4 regions of the Bradyrhizobium roseum genome follow, and region 4 is predicted to be linked to each of the others. Evidence: predicted binding sites of a transcription regulator. Region 4 holds the regulator's gene; each other region holds the start of a gene.
The links. Region 4 encodes LexA, which represses DNA repair genes until DNA is damaged. Its sites were predicted from a motif close to TGTTCNNNNTGTGTTCNG; they were not measured.
Positions count from the first base shown of each region.

Region 1: the regulator LexA is predicted to act here: its motif matches at 1,967-1,984, upstream of QUH67_RS08840 (PA0069 family radical SAM protein).
Region 2: the regulator LexA is predicted to act here: its motif matches at 1,384-1,401, upstream of QUH67_RS17285 (single-stranded DNA-binding protein).
Region 3: the regulator LexA is predicted to act here: its motif matches at 2,032-2,049, upstream of QUH67_RS33295 (helicase-related protein).

Region 1 covers NZ_CP129212.1:1,872,949-1,876,716, reverse strand. The annotation lists gene QUH67_RS08845 (ribonuclease HII) at 1-700, opposite strand, end outside; gene QUH67_RS08840 (PA0069 family radical SAM protein) at 785-1,945, opposite strand; gene QUH67_RS08835 (glycosyltransferase family protein) at 2,134-2,706, shown strand; gene QUH67_RS08830 (bifunctional helix-turn-helix transcriptional regulator/GNAT family N-acetyltransferase) at 2,860-3,768, shown strand, end outside.
Region 2 covers NZ_CP129212.1:3,608,148-3,611,915, forward strand. The annotation lists gene uvrA (excinuclease ABC subunit UvrA) at 1-82, opposite strand, end outside; gene QUH67_RS17280 (outer membrane protein) at 395-1,114, opposite strand; gene QUH67_RS17285 (single-stranded DNA-binding protein) at 1,606-2,106, shown strand; gene QUH67_RS17290 (low molecular weight protein tyrosine phosphatase family protein) at 2,103-2,453, opposite strand; gene QUH67_RS17295 (DUF2306 domain-containing protein) at 2,649-3,047, shown strand; gene gyrA (DNA gyrase subunit A) at 3,238-3,768, shown strand, end outside.
Region 3 covers NZ_CP129212.1:7,028,778-7,032,545, reverse strand. The annotation lists gene rpmB (50S ribosomal protein L28) at 13-321, opposite strand; gene QUH67_RS33300 (DUF3108 domain-containing protein) at 758-1,648, shown strand; gene QUH67_RS33295 (helicase-related protein) at 2,299-3,768, shown strand, end outside.
Region 4 covers NZ_CP129212.1:3,501,660-3,505,427, reverse strand. The annotation lists gene QUH67_RS16790 (molybdopterin molybdotransferase MoeA) at 1-1,136, shown strand, start outside; gene lexA (transcriptional repressor LexA) at 1,335-2,036, shown strand; gene QUH67_RS16780 (hypothetical protein) at 2,256-2,672, shown strand; gene QUH67_RS16775 (hypothetical protein) at 2,717-2,989, shown strand; gene QUH67_RS16770 (ComEC/Rec2 family competence protein) at 3,051-3,768, opposite strand, start outside.

The DNA.
Region 1 (3,768 bases), 1.6 Mb from region 4:
CCACCGTCTCGGGATAATGCTTTCGCCGCGCCGCCACGACCGGCGCGAAAAACCGGCGGTGGTACATGCTCGGACCCAGGCGGTCCAGCGCCTCGCGATGTTCCGGAACGGCGTAGCCCTTGTGGCTTTCAAAACCGTAGCCCGGGCAATCCAGCGCCAACGCGCTCATCAAGCGGTCGCGCGTCACTTTTGCGATGATCGAGGCCGCCGCAATCGACATCACGATGCCGTCGCCGCCGATCACGGCATCGCAGTCGCAGGGCGCGTCGATCTTGTCGCGGCCGTCGACGAAGACATGCTGCGGCATCTCAGGCAACGCGCGAACCGCGCGCGCCAGCGCCCACAGCGAAGCACGCAGAATATTGTCGCGATCGATCCGCGCCGGCGAGGCAAAGGCGACCGCAAAGGACGACGTCGCGCAGATCTCCTCGAACAATTCCTCGCGGCGCTCGGCCGTCAGCCGCTTGGAATCGTCGATGCCTTTCGGGATCCGTTTTGGATCGAGCACGACGGCGGCGGCCACCACCGGACCCGCCAACGGACCGCGCCCGGCCTCGTCGCAACCGGCCACCGGCCATACGCCGCGCTTGATCAGCGCCCGCTCGCGACGAAAGCTCGGCGGCGCAACCGCGATGATGCCCTTGGGCGGCCTGGCCGGCGCCTTGCCGGCTTTCTTGTTGGCGGACTTGTCCCGAATCATGGGCGGGATCGTGCGAAAGCGCGCGGCCGGGCGCAACCGGAAACCTGTCGCAATTCCCGCTATTCAATCCGGCGGCGCTCGGCCCTAAAACAAACTCAGTTGCTGTCCGCTGCGCTTCGGCTTGACGAAATGATCGGTCGTCAGCTTCAGGCGGCGCTTATTGAGACCGAGCCTTTCGCAGGCGATCTCGAATCGGCGGCCGATCATCCAGGCCATCGGGCCGGTGCCCTTCATGCGCGTGCCCCATTGCGAATCGTAGTCGCGACCACCGCGCATGTCGCGGATCAGGGTGAAGACGTGGCGGTAGCGGTCGGGATAGTTCGCCATCAGCCACTCGCGAAACAGGTCGCGCACTTCCAGCGGCAGCCGCAGCAGCACATAGCTGGCCTCCTTGACGCCAGCATGGGCGGCGGCATCGAGGATGCGCTCGATCTCGGAATCGTTCAGCGCGGGAATCACCGGCGCGACCATGACCGTCGCGGGAATTCCGGCTTCCGACAACTGCTTCAACGCCTCCAGCCGCTTGGACGGCGTCGAGGCGCGCGGCTCCATGGTGCGTGCGAGCTTGGGATCGAGCGTCGTCACTGAGATGGCGACCTTGGCCAGATTCCGCTTTGCCATCCGCGCCAGGATATCGATGTCGCGGGTCACCAGCGCCGATTTGGTGACAATGCCGACCGGATGGCCGGCCCGCTCCAGCACCTCGAGAATCCCCCGCATGATTTTGTGCTCGCGCTCGATCGGCTGGTAGGGATCGGTGTTGGTGCCGATCGCGATCATCCGCGGCTCGTAGCCGGAGGCGGCCAGTTCCTTCTCCAGCAGTTCCGGCGCGTCCGGCTTGATCTGCAGCTTGGTTTCAAAATCGAGCCCGGGCGACAATCCGAGAAACGCGTGCGTCGGCCGCGCGAAACAGTAGACGCAACCGTGCTCACAGCCGCGATAGGGATTGATCGAACGATCGAAGCCGATGTCGGGCGAGTCGTTGCGGGTGATGACCTTGCGCGAGGTGTCGAGCGACACGGTGGTTTTGAACGGCGGCAGGTCGTCCAGGCTCTGCCAGCCGTCGTCGAAGGCGACCCGCGCCTCGGCCTCGAACCGGCCGCTGGCGTTGGATTGCGCGCCGCGGCCGCGCTTTCGTTTGCCTTCAATGGCGACGGCAAGTTCGGGAAAAGGTGTCGCCCCCGCCGGTTCGGAGGGCGCCGTGACCGGCGGGGGCTTGAGGGCATGGGAGGATGCTCGGCTCATGAAGCCAACATAGCACGCCAAAGGAACAAATCAAGAACATCTTCGGCAACTGGCGCACGGCGCGCAATGGTCAGAACGGTGCTTTCATCATGTGCCGCAAAAAACCGCAGGCGCGACCGCTGCTTTAAATGTGACAAGGTGATAACGGTGCAGCGTTTTACATCCTTTGAGCCACCGAAGCCTTATTCATGTTGAGCGTGATCATTCCAACCGAAGGTGTCGAGCAGCCCGCGGTCGCGACGCTGGCGGCGCTGGTGCCGGGAGCGGCAGCCGGGATCATCCGCGAGGTGCTGTTGGTGGACCGGGCCGGCAATGGCGTGATCGAACGCGTGGCCGACGTCGCCGGCTGCCGCTTCCTGGCCTTCGACGGCACACGCGCCGCGGCGCTGGCCACCGGCGCGCGGGCGGCGCGCTCGCCCTGGCTGATGTTCCTGCACGCCGGCGCGGTGCTCGACCATGGCTGGATCGAGGAGACCACGCAGTTTATCCAGAATGTATCGAACAGCGGCCGGCCGCGCGCCGGCGTCTTCCGCTACGCCCGCTCACCCTATTCCGACACGCGGCTGCGCGACGGCATCAAGTTCGTGGCCCGCATGATTGCCGGACCGTCGGCGGAACAGGGGCTGCTGATCGCCCGCGATCATTATGAACGGCTCGGCGGCTACCGGCCGGATTCGCGACGCTCCGAGACGCGGCTGCTGCGCCAGCTCGGCCGTTCGGCGCGCACGCAGTTGCGCAGCCGGATCATGGTCGTCGCCTAAGGGCGCCGCAGGCCCCAACCAAAACATCGAAAACAACCCCATGCACAGTAGCGAAGGCCTTGGCGCGCTTCGCAAATTGCCTTCCATGAGATAATACTTGCCAAAAGCAACTATATCTTTGAGAATGGCAAATATAAATATTGAGGAAGCGCCATGTCCGATTCAGATCCCAAACCTGATATCGCGGCCGTCCGCGCCTTCAACCGTTTCTACACCCGCAGGCTCGGCGTGCTCGATCAGCAGCTTCTGGAAGGCCCGTTCTCGCTGAGCGAAGCGCGGGTCCTCTACGAACTCGCCCATCGCGAAAACCTCTCGGCCAAGGAAATCGGTGCCGAACTGGGGCTCGATGCCGGCTATCTCAGCCGCATCGTGCAGGGTTTTGATGAAGCCGGCTTCATCAGCCGCGAACCGCTGCCGACCGACCGCCGGCAGTACCGCCTCGCTTTGACCGCCAAGGGACGGCAAGCCTTCGCAAAACTCGACCGCAGCACGAATGATCATATCGCGGCGATGCTGGAAGGGCTGCCGCCCGGCGGCAAGGCGCGGCTGATCGATTCCATGGCCGACATCCGGCGGCTGCTCGATGGCGGTGCCGTGGCACGGACTGCTGTGCTGCGCGAGCCGCGCCCCGGCGACATGGGATGGGTGGTGCAGAGCCACGGCGCGCTTTACGCCCGAGAATACGGTTTCGATTCCTCGTTCGAGGGGCTGGTTGCCGAGATCACGGCAAAATTCCTCGCCTCGTTCGACGCGTCGCGCGAGCGCTGCTGGATCGCCGAGATCGACGGGACGCAGGTCGGCTCGATCTTTCTGGTGCGGCACAGCGACGACGTCGCAAAACTGCGGTTGCTGCTGATCGACCCGGCCGGACGCGGCCAGCGGCTCGGCCACCGGCTGGTCGGAGAATGCATCGCGTTCGCAAGAGCCTGCGGCTATCGCAAGATCACGCTGTGGACCCAGAGCATCCTGCTCGCCGCGCGCAGCATCTATCAGAAAGCGGGCTTCCGGCAGGTCGCCACCGAGCCGCACCGCAGTTTTGGCCAGGACCTGATCGGCGAAACC
Region 2 (3,768 bases), 110 kb from region 4:
GCTCGCGCGCGCCGCGGATGGTTATCGCACGCGATGCCGAGCCGGCGTTGTTCTGGCGCTTCGCCCTGAGCACTTCATCCATGTCGGCATTCCAGGCGCGCGGAAGCGCGCCACGTTGGGCGCGAATGACCGGGCCGGCAAGCCGGGGTCAGGCGCCGATGACTGAAAGCCGGAACGTAGGAAGAACGGAGGGGGATTTCCAGTGCCGATTGCGAATCATCAACGGATTGTTTTGGGCAATCAGCGTTTGGCAGCAATCGTCAGCCGAACGGGAACAGCGCAAAGTAAATCGTGTCGGAAACGGAGAGGATTGCCAATTGGCGCATCGGTCGTGGCTTACATAAAAAGGCCGGCACGAGGCCGGCCTTTTCTCGATCTTAGGAACTAGTGGAGATTAGTACGCGCCGAACCTGTAGTTGATACGAGCGGTAACGACATCGACGTCTTGGCGAATGCGGTTCCGCGCTAGGAGGAAGCCAGCGGTGTTGAAGTCATAGGTCTTATCCTGCATGAACAGGTGATTGTATTCGATGCCAGCTGACCAGTTCGGGGCGAAGCCGTACTCCAGGCCTGCGCCGACGGCGGCACCCCAACGGGTTTCATCGACGCTGGCGAGTGAGGTGCCGACGCCAGTTACTAGCATGCGGTAGCGGTTGGAGGTCACAGCGGCACCGCCCTTGATGTAGAACAGAACGTTGTTGGCGGCATAGCCCACCTGACCCGTGAACAGGCCGAAGGCATCGATACGCGTATCGTTGGTCAGCGCCGGAAGAGCTGCGATCGCATTGCTACCGTGGAAGTCTGCCCAGTTGCCCTGCGCTTCCACGCCGAACACCCACGACGCAGCCTGCCAGCGGTAACCGATCTGACCACCGACGGTGCCGCCGGTTGCGTCATGGCTGCCTAGCGGGATAAAGGGGGCGGCAAAGGTTTCATCCCAAGTGTTGCGGCTCGATCCCCAGCCGCCGTTAACGCCAGCGTAAAATCCGCTCCAGTTATACATCGCGACAGCGACAGGTGCCTTGGTGTAGGGCCGGGCGGCCAGGTCAGCGGCGGCGGCAGGTGCGATACCCAGCGCGAGCAGGGCGGTCGTCGTCAACAAAATCTTCTTCACGTTTTTTCCTTTCGGCATGTCCCACGCAACTACCGGAGCAGTCAATTTCAGGTTGCTCGGTTGTATAGCCCGATACCGCCGCAAAATGCTGTCACTGGAAAACCACATCCGCGGCAAATGTAGGTAAGATGCAACCGATGCGGGTGGCAGGCGCGATGCGGTACAACCAAACAAAAGGCCGGAATATGATGCCGGCCTTTCGCGTCACGTCGGTCCATGAACCCGTATGTGTCGTCGATACCAGTCCCCTTGAGATGCCAGGCCGCCGGCGGAACAAAGCTGGAACATTGGCGGAGAAGATGCTATATGTGGATAACCGTTGACTTGCGGAGGGATCGCTAAGTCGGCGGGGCTTGCGCGTGTATAGGGTCGCCCCGGATGTCTGGAAACGGGCGCAGCAAGCGGATCAGCGACAGGTGAAGAATTGAAGGCGGCCGCAAGAAGTGGCCGAACCAGTGATTTTTGCCGGCAATATCGAGTGGAGAGCGGCGATGGCGGGAAGCGTAAACAAGGTGATTCTGATCGGCAACCTCGGCAAGGATCCTGAGATCCGGCGGACACAGGACGGGCGGCCGATCGCCAATCTGACCGTCGCCACCTCAGAAACCTGGCGCGATAAGAACACCGGCGAGCGCAAGGAAAAGACCGAGTGGCACCGCGTCGTGATCTTCAACGAGGGGCTCTGCAAGGTCGCCGAACAGTATCTGAAGAAGGGCGCCAAGGTTTACATCGAGGGCGCGCTGCAGACCCGCAAATGGACCGACCAGAGCGGCGTTGAGAAATACTCGACCGAAGTCGTGCTGCAGGGATTTAACTCGACCCTGACCATGCTCGACGGCCGTAGCGGCGGTAGCGGTAGTGGTGGCGGCGGCTTTGGCTCCGATGATTCCGGCGATTTCGGCTCCGGTAGCGCAGCCAGCTCCGCACCGCGGCGGGCAGTGGCTGCCGGCGGCGGTCGCAACAGCGACATGGACGACGATATCCCGTTCTAACGTCTCGCAGAAGGTGGCGCGGTTGGAGGCAGTAAGCGGCCGACCCTGGTTTCGAGGATCCGGACAAGCGCCGGATCCATGAATTCATAGTCGTCGGGAATGTCGAGGCAGATGACCCGTTTGCCCTTCAGGCTGGAACGGAACTTCCGGTTCAGCTTGTTGCGGTGGGTCTTCTCCATGACGAAGATGATGTCGGCCCACTCGACCTGTTCGGCCGACAACAGCACGTCCGCGCCGTTAGATATGCCGGCCGAGTCGGTTTCGATGTCCGGCCAAGTCGAAAAAACTTGTTCAGCTGTAGGACTGCGGAGGCGATTGGCACTGCAGACAAAAAGGACGTTGGTCACTTTGTCACCCGAATGAGGCGGCGAGCTGCGATGTCAGACACATATCGGTAAGGGCCGCAAGCATAGTCCCAGCTGGAGGGATGATCCGCGCCGCGCCGGCCGATATTGCTCCGCCGTTATGTTATTGATAGTTGCATGAGGTATTTTCCTCAAGTTGCTTCCAGCCTTGAGATCAACTGGAAATAGAGTGCTGCCATGAGCCTCGCGCCGCTGCTGGGGGCCTCCGGGACGATCCCGCTGCATGCCTTCGCGGCCATCGCGGCATTCGTGCTGGGTATCGTGCAGTTCGCGGCGCCCAAGGGGACGCTGCCGCACCGGACCATCGGCTGGATCTGGGTGCTGCTGATGTTTGCCGTCGCGATCAGCTCGTTCTGGATCCATGAGATCCGCCTGGTCGGGCCGTTCAGCCCGATCCACCTGCTCTCGATCTTCGCGCCCGTCATGCTGGTGCTCGCCGTCCTGCACGCCCGCAGGCACAATGTCAGCGCGCACAAGAAGGCGATGGCCTCGATCTTCTTCGGTGCGCTCGTCGTCGCCGGCCTGTTCACCTTCCTGCCGGGGCGGGTCATGCATGCGGTGGTTTTCGGCCCGTAAGGGAGGCTGGAAACGGCGTTCCGGAATCCGCTTACAGGCTTGCAAGAAAGCTCTTCCGGGACACCCCGGTGCTCCTGTTAAGTCCATGAAAAATCGGGCAGAAAAACCGCCCCTCCGGACCGCTTCGGGGTGGTTTTTGCACCCCCGATGCGCTATATGATTCTCAGCTGAGAACTGACCGGATTCCCCTTTGTCTGACCCTGAAGATAACAAGCCCGGCGAGCCGCCGGAGCAGCCTTCCGACATTCGTCCCGTTTCCATCCTCGACGAGATGAAGCGCTCCTATCTCGATTACGCCATGAGCGTGATCGTCGCGCGGGCGCTGCCGGATGCGCGCGACGGGCTTAAGCCCGTCCATCGCCGCATCCTGTATTCGATGTATGAGCAGGGGCACACGCCGGACAAGAAGTACGTCAAATCCGCCCGCGTCGTCGGTGACGTGATCGGTAAATACCATCCGCACGGCGACCAGTCGATCTACGACGCGATGGTCCGGATGGCGCAGGATTTCTCCATGCGCGTGCCGCTGGTCGACGGCCAGGGTAATTTCGGCTCGGTCGACGGCGATCCACCCGCAGCCTATCGATATACCGAAGCGCGCCTGACCCGATCGGCGCTGGAAGTTCTCGGCGATATCGACAAGGACACCGTCGATTTCCAGCCGAACTACGACAACTCCGAAAGCGAGCCGTCGGTTCTGCCGGCGAAATTCCCGAACCTG
Region 3 (3,768 bases), 3.5 Mb from region 4:
TTAAGCTCGCGCTCAGCCCGCCTTCTTCTCGAACACCGGCTTGCCGACCTTCTTCTCGATCGCGCGCTTGAGATCCAGCGCGCGGGGCGAGAGCAGGTCGGCCTTGGCCTTCAGCAGGAACTTGTCGAGGCCGCCATTGTGGTCGACGCTCTTCAGCGCGTTGGTCGAGACGCGCAGGCGCACGTTGCGGGCGAGCGCGTCCGAGATGAAGGTGACGTTGACCAGGTTGGGCAGGAAGCGCCGCTTGGTCTTGATGTTCGAGTGGCTCACCTTGTGGCCCACTTGCGGGCCCTTGGCCGTCAGTTCGCAGCGCCGGGACATTTTTCAAATCCTCTTCCATCCCCGCCATGGCCAAGCCGCTTCTCGCGGGCGCCGCGGGGGTCCAAAATCGCGTCCATTTTCAGGAACCGCGGACGTATAGGGGGAGAAGGCCAGCCGGTCAAGGTTTTTGGGGCGGTTTGGACCGCCGTGCCGGGGTTCCAAGCCTGTTTTTGACGCGCTTTCTTCACGCGAATCGGAAGCCCATCCCGGATCACGTCCGGGGCAGGGCCGCCTTGAAAACGGGGTCGGCCATTTGGCCGGTTTATAAGGGGTTCCAGCCACTTAGGCCATCATATAAAGGGCGCAATCGCCGCCGACATCTAGGGTTGAACAGGTAGCAGACCCTCGGGCCTTTTGTGCGCGGCTGAAGGCGATGACGGGTCTGGGTGCGGTTTCGCGAAAGCCCGCGCGTTGTTTGCTGGATACGACTGCCTAAATGAACAGCCATCCGCGCCGATCCCGGGACAATCCAGTGCTGACCGCCAAACACGCCGTTTCGCTCGCCTCCAGCTTGGGGCTCGGCTTGTGCGCGGCCGGGTTATCGGCGCTGGCGCCGCAGGCGGCCGCCGCGCAGGGCCGGCTGGAAGCCAAGTATGAGGCGACGCTGGCCGGCATCCCGGTCGGCAAGGGCGCCTGGACCATCGAAATCGGCGACGACGCGTTCTCCGCCGCGGCCCAGGGCGGCACCGCCGGGCTGCTGAAGGCGTTTTCCGGCGGCAACGGTTCTGGCGCCAGCCAGGGCAGGGTGGTGAACGGCGCGCTGGTGGCCAACGCCTATACCGCCACCACCACCACGCAGAAGAAGTCCGAAACCATCCGCATGGTGCTGACCAACGGCACCGTGAAGGATTTTTCCATCGATCCCGCGCCGCCGGTCGATCCGGACCGGGTGGTCGTCACCGAGGCGCACCGCAAGGGCGTGCTCGATCCCATGACCGGCTCGATGCTGCGCGTGAACGGCAACGGCGAGCTGCTGTCGCCCGATTCCTGCCGCACCGGCGCGGGCATCTTCGACGGCCGCATGCGCTACGACCTCAAGCTCGACTACAAGCGCATGGAAACGGTCAAGGCCGAGCGCGGCTATCACGGCCCGGCGGTGGTCTGCGCGGTCTATTTCACCCCGGTCGCGGGCTTCATCCCGGACCGCCCCGTGATCAAGTACCTCGCCACCGAACGGCGGATGGAGATCGCCTTCGTGCCGATCGCCGGCACCAGGATCCTGGTCCCCTTCCGCATGTCCATCCCGACCCCGCTCGGCCAGGCCATGCTGGAAGCGACATCGTTCGTGACCTCGGCGACGCCGCCAAGGGTGGCGAAGACGAATTGAGATTTTCTTCACCCGCCCCTCGAGGGGGCGGGTCGGCACGCATCGCAAGATGCGTGACGGGGTGGGCGATCTCTCCACTCGGGCACTGTTGGACGTGGAGAGAGCGTCACCCCACCTCGGTTCGCATTGCATGCGAACCGATCCTCCCCCTCCAGGGGAGGATGAAGACCGCTCGCCGCAGCAACATGACCGACACAACCGCCACGATTCATGTTGACTCCCGACCACTTCTGATTCGACTCCGTCCGTTAACGATTCCGCCCTCTCAGCGCCGCTTGTGGAGCCCGCATAAACTTGATCTAGTATCACCCGAGGCGCTTCAGCGCGAGATGTTGCGGTGAACGTACCGGGTTTCGGGAGGAGTCAGCGATTCGGGCGCGTTTCGTTCCAGACTCGTTCCAGAGCTTAAGCCGCGACCGCATCGCCGTCGCAGAATGAAACAGATTCGGCCGATTTGACGCCGGGCGACCAGAAAGGCTTCGCTCCTGAGAGGATGGACCCTCATGGTGAGGCGGCGCGTTAGCGCCGTCTCGAGCCATGCAGGCCCGGCCAGTGCCTTTCATCTTGTGAGACGCCGCTCGCGCGGCTCCCCCGGATGAGGTCTGGCACCGAATCTGAGCGACGGCAGTCAGAAGAAACACCCGCACCACATGGCCTTCTCCCCCTCTACGTTCGCGACCGATCGCGCGCCAGGCGCCGGCGTCACCGCCGTGCTCGGGCCGACCAACACCGGCAAGACGCATCTGGCGATCGAGCGGATGCTGGCGCATTCAAGCGGCGTCATCGGCCTGCCGCTGCGGCTGCTCGCGCGCGAGGTCTACAACAAGATCGTCGATCGCGCGGGCGTGAACAGCGTCGCGCTGATCACCGGCGAGGAGAAGATCAAGCCGAAGAACCCGCGCTTCTGGGTCTCGACCGTGGAAGCGATGCCGCGCGACCTCGACGTGAGTTTTCTCGCCGTCGACGAAATCCAGATCGCCTCCGATCTCGAGCGCGGCCACGTCTTCACCGACCGCATCCTGCATCGCCGCGGCCGCGACGAGACGCTGCTGCTGGGAGCTGCGACGATGCGCCCCATCATCGAGCGGCTGCTGCCGGGCGCCTCCATCATCACACGGCCCCGATTATCGCAGCTGGAATTCGCCGGCGATCGCAAGATCACGCGCCAGCCGCGCCGAACCGCCATCGTCGCGTTCTCCGCCGATGAAGTCTACGCCATCGCCGAGCTGATCCGCCGCCAGCACGGCGGCGCGGCCGTCGTGCTGGGCTCGCTCAGCCCGCGCACGCGCAATGCGCAGGTGGAAATGTTCCAGAACGGCGACGTCGATTATCTCGTCGCCACCGACGCCGTCGGCATGGGGCTGAACCTCGATGTCGACCACGTCGCCTTCGCCTCCGACCGCAAATATGACGGCTACCAGTTCCGCCGGCTGACCCCGTCGGAGTTCGCGCAGATCGCCGGCCGCGCCGGCCGCGCGACGCGCAACGGCACCTTCGGAACCACGGGCCGCTGCGCGCCGTTCGAACCCGAGCTCGTCAACGCGCTGCAGAACCACACCTTCGACAGCGTCAAAATGCTGCAGTGGCGGAATTCGAAGCTGGATTTCGCCTCGCTCGGCAGCCTGCAGGTGGCGCTGGCGCTGCCGCCGGGACACGAGGTTTTGACCCGCGCGCCGATCGCCGAGGACCAGCGCGTGCTCGATCACGCCGCGCGCGACGGCGAGGTCAGGGACATGGCCCACGGCGCGGATGCCGTGGAGCGGCTGTGGGACGCCTGCCAGATCCCGGACTACCGGCGGCTGGCGCCCGCCGCCCATGCCGAGCTGGTGACCACGCTTTATGCATTCCTGATGAAGAGGGGCCGCATACCGGACGCCTGGTTCGCTGCCCAGGTCGACCAGGCCGACCGCGTCACCGGCGATATCGACACGCTGTCGGGGCGGATCGCGCAAATCCGCACCTGGACCTTCGTCGCCAACCGCCCGGACTGGCTTTCCGACCCCGAACACTGGCAGGGGATGACGCGGGAGATCGAAAATAAATTATCCGATGCGCTGCATGAACGGCTTACGGAGCGTTTCGTTGACCGGCGGACCAGTGTATTGATGCGCCGCCTGCGG
Region 4 (3,768 bases):
CGCTCGAGGCCGCCTATCACCGTGTGCTGGCGCGCGACGTCGCGGCACGGCGAACCCAACCGCCGCAGGCAATGTCGGCGATGGACGGCTACGCGGTGCGTGCGTCGGATGCCGCCGACACCAGCGCGCGGCTGAAAGTGATCGGCGAAGTCGCCGCCGGGCGGCCGTTCGAGCGCAAGGTCGGCAAGGGCGAAGCGGTACGCATCTTCACCGGCGGCGTGATCCCCGACGGCGCAGACGCCGTCATCATCCAGGAAGACACCGCCGTCGACGGCGACCACATCACCATCACCGAAGCAGCGGTCCCGGGACGGCATATCCGCGCCGCCGGCGTCGATTTCCGCGAGGGCGACGTGCTGCTCAAGCGCGGACGCCGCCTCACCGACCGCGATCTGTCGCTCGCCGCCGGCATGAACTATCCGGAGCTGGCGGTGCGCCGCCGGCCAAAAGTCGCCGTGCTCGGCACCGGCGATGAACTGGTGATGCCGGGAACGAGCCCCGGTCCCGGCCAGATCGTGTATTCCAACGGCTATGCGTTGCGGGCCCTGGCGCGCGCTGAGGGTGCCGAGGTCGCCGATCTCGGCATTGCCGCCGATACCTTGGCCGCCACCGCGGAAGGCATCCGCCGCGCGCGCGAGCTCGAAGCCGATATCCTGATCACCATGGGTGGCGCTTCCGTCGGCGACCACGACCTCGTTAAACGCTCGCTGGAGGCCGAAGGCACCGACATGGCGTTCTGGCGCATCGCGATGCGCCCCGGCAAACCGATGATGCACGGTCGGCTGGGTGCGATGCGGGTGATCGGCCTGCCCGGCAATCCGGTCTCCTCCTATGTCTGCGGCTTTCTGTTTCTGGTGCCGCTGATTCGCGCCCTGTTGGGCCGCGACACCATCCATCACGTGCGCGAACGCGCCGTGCTGGGCCGCGACCTGGCGGCCAACGACCAGCGCGAGGACTACTTGCGCGCATGGCTCGAGGAGCGCGCCGACGGTGTGCCGGTTGCGGTAGCCGTGACCCACCAGGATTCGTCGCTGTTGGGGAATCTCGCTGCGGCACGGGCACTTGTGATACGTGCGCCGCTCGCGCCGGCTGCCGTAAAGGGCTCGCGTTGCGAATTCCTGCGGTTGCCGGACTGACGCCCCGCCGGCATCTTGAGACGGAGGCAGAACGCGTTCACCAGAAATTAAGTGGTTGCGGAACACATATCGAACATATAGTGTCCGTTCATGATTTGTTTCGACTGCTAGTGTCTGTTGTCAGGGGTTGGGGACTTCTGCGAGGGACATGACGATTCGGAACTCTAAGACGACGCCAACCCCGGGGGATTGCTCGCGATGCTTACGCGCAAACAATATGAACTTCTGCGTTTCATCAATGAACGGCTGAAGGAAGCCGGCGTTCCGCCCTCCTTCGACGAGATGAAAGACGCGCTCGACCTGCGTTCGAAATCCGGCATCCACCGCCTCATCACGGCGCTGGAGGAGCGTGGCTTCATCCGCCGCCTGCCCAACCGCGCCCGCGCCATCGAAGTCATCAAGCTGCCCGAACTGGCCGCCGCCGCCGGCAGCCGCCGCGGCTTCACGCCGAGCGTCATCGAAGGCACGCTCGGCAAGCGCACGGTCAGCGCGCCGGCTGCAGCAGACGATGGTGAGCGTCCGGTCGCGGTGCCCGTCATGGGCCGGATCGCCGCCGGTACGCCGATCGAGGCGCTGCAGACCCGCAGCCACACCATCAGCGTGCCGCCCGACATGCTCGGCTCCGGCGAACACTATGCGCTCGAAGTGCGAGGCGATTCCATGGTCGATGCCGGCATTCTCGACGGCGACATGGCGCTGATCCAGCGCAACGAGAATGCCGACACCGGCGATATCGTGGTCGCGCTGATCGACGAGGAAGAAGCCACGCTCAAGCGTTTCCGCCGCCGCGGCGCCTCGATCGCGCTGGAGCCGGCGAATGCCGCCTACGAGGTCCGCATCCTGCCGCCCAATCGGGTCCGGATCCAGGGCAAGCTGATCGGGCTGTACCGCAAATACTGAGCTGCCGTTCGCCGGCATCACCGCGACGCAAATCCAGCCCCGGTCCTTCGGCCGGGGTTTTTGCTGCGCGGCTGCGTATCGCGTTTGTGATCAGCACGCGGTGCACCGGCCGCAGAAATGCCCCGAAGCAGGAAAAGTCTCGGTGCCAAGTCCACTCTGATAGAGGCCGGTGCCTCGTTCCAGACACGGGTCTGCTATCTCAATCGAGGGAGCCATCCGATGTGTGACTACAGCCTGCATGCCGTCGCGAGCCGGCCTGCCCAGGTCGGCGAGACGCTGATCACCACTACCTTCCGCGGTACATCGACCCGCGGCTTTGCATCGGAAAGCGAACCGGCGGTCGCGGTCTGCATGCTTCCGGGCACTGAACTCGCGTTCGCCGAGGAGGTCAGATACGACAGCCGCTGGATCTGGACCCGAACCTCCGACTGGCGGGTCGGGAAATTCAATCAGATCGAAACCGAAGTGGCCGAGCGTCACCATGACGCGATCGAATTTCCGGACGGAAGCCGCGTGTTGGTGACACAACTCTGCCGCGGCCAGCGCGCGACCGTTCTGCAATTGCCGGTGACCGGGAGCGACCGCACGGCGAAGCTGACTGGAACGCCCCGAACCGAATCCACCGTCGCGCGTTAACCCCACTTCCGATCCGCCGGTTCCGGCCGGTGGATCGTCGTGGTATGTTTTCCAGGTTACGCGTCGCCGAGAGGCAATCGGTGGTCAACAAGGTTACATGGCAGAAGGCTGGACGAGTGACCGAGCCGGGGCGGTACATGTTCCGCTACGGCTGGCTCACCGTCACGGCCGACGATCTCGCGGTCTGGCAGAAATTCCCGGAGGCGTCGTTCACACTGGTCGGCCTGCCCTCGTCCCCCGATGCGCCCGAGGAATATCATCTGGGCGCGTTTGAAATACCGGCTCATCCGTCAGCGCCCGCGATCGACGAGCATTAGTTTTGTTTGACGCGTTTTCTTGACGCGACCCGGCCTCCGCTTCGCTTGAAAACGCGATGTCCTATTCATCCGCCTGCAGATCGGCTTCCGCCGGGGTGGCATCGACCGCGCGCGGCGGCACGATGCGAGGCGCCAGCACGCTGGCGTCTGCCTCTCCTTCATCGGCCGCGGCCGGCGACCACGGGCGGTCGATGCCTCTCGGCCTCGCCGCCTCGACGACAAAACCCTCCGGCCCCCGCCGCAGCGCCATCGCACCCTGCCGCCGCAGCCGGTCGGCATCGATGACCGACGCTGCACATGACGCGGGTGCCGGACGCAGCGTCACGATCAGCGCCGCGCGCTCGCAATCGTCCGCCAGCGCCTCGGGCTTGTAGGCCTGCGCGACGAGGCCACCGCCGGCCGATTGCATCACGCAGCCGAGATCGTCGCAGGAAACGCCCTCGGTCAACGACGCGTCCGCCGCCGCGCGCCCATCGGCGTCTGCCGCCAGCCATTGCTTGAGCAGGAACGAATCACGCGAGCCTTTGACGGCGTGCATCAGATGCAGCCTGCCGTCGCCGCCGCGCACGCCGACATGGCGGCCGTCGGCGGAGATCAGGATATCCGGCTGCGGCGTCCGCGCCGCCCACAGCGCCGCCGCCAGCACCAGCGCGGCGCCCGACCAACGCAGCGGCGTGCGCAACAGGCCGAGCAGGATGATGCCAAAACTGGCCGCGATCAGCGGGCCGATGCCGAACGCCGGCACCCGGCCGACCGCACCGGGCACGGCCGCGACCCAT